One region of the Nocardiopsis sp. SBT366 genome, then DNA from elsewhere that is predicted to be linked to it. Evidence: riboswitches for the same ligand, from Rfam matches in the RefSeq annotation. Region 1 holds a riboswitch; the other holds the start of a gene.
What was found. A riboswitch is a leader RNA that binds a small molecule or an ion and turns the genes downstream of it on or off. The one in region 1 is predicted to bind S-adenosylmethionine.
Positions count from the first base shown of each region.

Region 2: another riboswitch for S-adenosylmethionine. It lies ahead of thrC (threonine synthase); the one in region 1 lies ahead of ADX84_RS11180 (PotD/PotF family extracellular solute-binding protein).

Region 1 covers NZ_LAVM01000029.1:34,209-36,402, reverse strand. Annotated here, with positions in the region: gene ADX84_RS11180 (PotD/PotF family extracellular solute-binding protein) at 1-1,026, opposite strand, end outside; SAM riboswitch class IV at 1,085-1,203, opposite strand; gene ADX84_RS11175 (thioesterase family protein) at 1,366-2,142, shown strand.
Region 2 covers NZ_LAVM01000017.1:29,173-31,366, forward strand. Annotated here, with positions in the region: gene thrC (threonine synthase) at 1-1,070, opposite strand, end outside; SAM riboswitch class I at 1,084-1,224, opposite strand; gene ADX84_RS07375 (trehalose-6-phosphate synthase) at 1,495-2,194, shown strand, end outside.

The DNA of each region.
Region 1 (2,194 bases):
GGTGAAGCCCTCGTAGACGTCGGTGCCGTAGCTGATGCGCTCGTCGAACTCGGCGGAGTGGTCGATGCCGGTGTTGCCGCCGCCGTAGAAGGTGCCCTCGGCGAACGGCTTCTGGTGTTCGGCGGAGGTCAGGTAGTCGAGGAACGCGTAGACGTTCTCGCGGTTCTGGGTGCCCTCGGCCACGTAGTAGGAGGTCAGGGCGCCCACAGCACCGGACTCGGGGTAGGTGAAGCCGATCGGCTGCCCCTCCTGCTCCATGGCGGTCGCGCGCCCGTCCCAGAACGGGACGATCCAGGCGTCGCCGTTCTGGAGCACGGTGCCGACGTTGCCGGCGTCGGAGGGGTAGGCGGACACGCAGTCCTGGAGCTCCTCCAGGCGCTCGAAGGCGCGATCCACGGCCGCGGGGTCGGACAGGTCCCCGCCTTCGGAGGCCACCAGGCCGGAGAAGAACTGGAGGCCGATGTTGTAGGTCAGCGGGGGCAGGGCCACGTGGCCGCAGTACTGCTCGTCGAAGATGTCCTCCCAGTCCTGCGGGGGTTCCTCGACGAGGTCGGTGCGGTAGACCAGCCCGGCCGAGCCGGTGGTGAGGGGAGCCCCGTAGGAGGTACCGTCCACGGTGGACTGCTCCACCAGCACCGGGTCGAGTTCGGACCAGTGCGCCAGGGCGTCGGGGTCCAGGGGCTGGACGAGGTCGTTGGTGACGGCCTGGTGGAAGGTCTCCGAGGTGAGCGCGACCAGGTCGAAGGGGGGATTCTCGCCCCCGGCGGCACGCATCTGGGTGACCCACTCGCCGTCGGCGCCGGTGACCACGTTGACCTTGATCCCGGTCTCCTCCTCGAAGGGCTCGACGAAGGAGGAGGTGAAGAGTTCGCCCCAGGGACCGGCGAACGCGGTGACGGTGATCTCGCCGCCTCCGGAGCCGTCCTGGGCGGAGGTGTCGATCCCGCCGCAGGCGGTGGCACCGACGAGCAGCAGGGCGCCGCCCGCGGCGTGGAGAGGGAGTCCCAGTCCTCGGGGTACTCGCATCGTTCTTCCTTTCACCGTTTCGGGATCGAGGTACACGGCGGGGCGAGTGGAGGAGGGACTCCTGCGCTTGCCGTCGGAGCGCCGATGCTCCGAGGACCGTGTCCTCACCCGGGGCACCCCACCGCAGCGGAGGGTTGCCGTCCAGCCAGCCGGGGCTTGTCGCTGGAACTCATGACCAGCAGGAACGTACCACGAAAACCACTTTTCCTACCAAAAAGGTTACAAGCACCACTTTTCCCAGGGGCACCACTGGCCCCAATCGGCGGCCTCCGGCGGCGGGACGGTTCGAACGGTGGTGGATGATGCTGGAGGCACGAAACCGTCGGACAGGAGGGCACCTTGGGCCAGAACGCGTACTTCGTCCGGGCCGGCACCGACCGATACCTGCCCACCGAACACGTCAGTGGCGCCTGGAACACGGCCGAACAGCACTTCAGCCCCCTGGGCGGGCTGATCGCCCACGTGATCGAGTCCCACTCCGCCGGGAGGGGGCTGCTGCTCTCGCGGATCTCCTTCGACATCCTGGGCCGACTCCCGATGGTCGAGTGCCGCGTTGAGGTGGAGACCCTCCGCCCCGGGCGCACCATCGAACTGGTGGAGGCCCGCGTCTTCGCCGAGGACCGCATGGTGGTGCGGGCCCGGGCCTGGCTCCTGGCCCCGGGAGACACCAGCGAGGTCGCGGGCGGCGCCGCCGGTCCGCTGCCGGCCCCGGAGGGACTCAAGCAGCGCCAGATGAGCTCGCTCTGGCCGGGCGGCTACATCGCCTCGCTGGACGTGCGACCCGTCGGCGAACCCGGACGAGGCCGCGGCACGGCCTGGCTCACGACCGGCGTGGAGCTGGTCCAAGGCGAACAGACCGGTCCGGTGGCCTCCTACGTCGCCTTGGTGGACACCGCCAACGGCGTCGCCGTGCGACAGGCGCCGACGGAGTGGATGTTCCCGAACGTGGACCTGACCGTGCACCTGCACCGCCGACCGGAGGGCCCCTGGGTGGGGCTGGACACCCGGGTGGTGTTCGGGCCCGAGGGTCTGGGGCTGACCAGCACGGTGCTGCACGACCGGCTCGGCGAGGTCGGGACCGCCGAGCAGTGCCTCACGGTGCGCCCGCTGAGCTGAGGGAGCCCGTGTCGGCGCGCGCCTGTCGGCCGTCCGGGTGGCTGGTTGCGGG
Region 2 (2,194 bases), on a different contig from region 1:
GCGAAGATCCCCTCCGTGCGGGCCAGCAGCTTGATGGCGTCGACGATCTCGTCGTCACCCACGTGTTCGATCGCCCCGCCGGTGCGGTTGGCGATGTCCAGCACGTACGGGCCGTCCGCGGGGTTGCCGATCGCCAGCGACTTCGCGATGGTGTCCGGCTTGACCGGCTGGATGACGTCGTGCCCGTCGGCCCAGGCGCGGGCGACCGGCGAGCAGCCCGTGGCCTGCGCGCCGAACACCTTGTAGGGGCGGTCCTCGACGAGGCCGACCCTGATCAGTTCCTGGAAGCCCTTGTCGATCTTGGTGAGCTGCGATCCGGAGGCGATCGGAATGACGATCTGCTCGGGCAGGCGCCAGCCGAGCTGCTCGGCGATCTCGTAGGCCAGCGTCTTGGAGCCCTCGGCGTAGTACGGCCGCAGGTTGACGTTGGTGAAGCCCCAGCTCTCGCCCGCCTCGTCGCCGATGAGCTCGGAGCAGAAGCGGTTGACGTCGTCGTAGTTGCCGTCGATGGCCACGACCTTCCCGCCGTAGACGGCGGCCATCACGACCTTGCCCTCCTCCAGACCGGCCGGGATGAACACGCACGAGTCGAATCCGGCACGCGCGGCGGCGGCGCCCACGGCACCGGCGAGGTTGCCGGTGGAGGAGCAGGAGAGGGTGGTGAACCCGAAGGTGCGGGCGGCCTCGACTGCGATCGCGACCACGCGGTCCTTGAAGGAGTGCGTGGGGTTGGCGGAGTCGTCCTTGACGTGCAGGGAGCGCAGGCCGAGTTCGGCGGCGAGGCGGTCGGCCCGGACGAGGGGGGTGAGGCCGGGGTTCATGTTGGGCAGGTCGGCCACGTTGTCGGGGACCGGGAGGAGGGAGCGGTAGCGCCAGATGTTCTTGGGGCCGCTCTCGATCTGCTCGCGGGTGACGGGCCCGAAGTCGTAGGCGATCTCCAGGGGGCCGAAACAGAACTGGCAGGCGAAGCTCGGCGAGAGTTCGTAGCGCTCACCGCACTCCCGACAGGACAGCGCGGTCCCGGGACCGAAGGCGCGAACGGAGGTGGGTTCAGCGGCGGCAATCGCCATGGCGAGGCGTCTCCCCTCATCTTCCCTGGTGGCCACCTTGACCCCAGGCCGGAGTTGGCACCTGCCTCGACGGGTCGCGTTGATCGCGGTTCCACATGTCGAGATGGTTGCCGGGGCTTCGCAGGGCCGGTCCCTCCACCCCTCTGGATGAGCAATATGAAGTTGTGGCGGTTCTTCTCCGAGAACGCACCGTCACTGTAACTGAGGTGCTGACCGATTTTCCACGCCGGGTGATCCGGATTACACAAAGCGGCTCGAATGCTGAGACGACACCGTCCACGTGCGGCGCGACCCGAGTACGGAACCGGCTCCCCTGTGACGGTGTCCACCGTTGCCCGCGAGGGGGTTTGGGGCGACTGTCCCTAGGCGAGACCTAGGAGGAGTGCGTGATCCCCAGAGCATCCTTCGTCGAGAGGACGACCACGTGGACAAGGCTCAGATCCTCATAGCCTCCAACAGGGGCCCGGTCTCCTTCTCCACCGCCGACGACGGCTCGCTTGAGCACCGTCGGGGCGGCGGAGGACTGGTCTCGGGGATGATCTCCGTGGCCACCGAGATCGACGGACTGTGGGTGTGCGCGGCCCTGTCGGACGCCGACCGCCGCGCCGCCACCGAGGCGCCGGGGGCCCGCCTGGACCTCGCGCACGACCTCGACGGCATGCGAGTCCACATGTTGGACATCCCTGAGACGACCTTCTCGGGCGCCTACACCGGGGTGGCCAACTCGACCCTGTGGTTCGTGCAGCACATGCTGTACGACACCCCGAACAAGCCCTCCTTCGGCTCGGAGTTCCGCAGCCAGTGGGAGGACTACGCCGCCTACAACAACGCCTTCGCGGAGGCGCTGGTCAGCGGTGCCGCCGAGAACGCGCGCGTGGCCGTGCAGGACTACCACCTGGCGCTGGTGCCGCGCATCCTGCGCGCCCGCCGACCGGACCTGCGGATCGCCCACTTCTCGCACACTCCGTGGGCCCCGCCCGAGTACTTCCGGATGCTGCCCACCCAGGTGGCCCGGGAGCTGCTGGAGGGGATGCTCGGCGCCGACAGGCTGGGGTTCCTGAGCCCGCGCTGGGCCGACGCGTTCCTGCGCTGCTGCGCCGAGATCCTGCGCGCCGACGTCGACC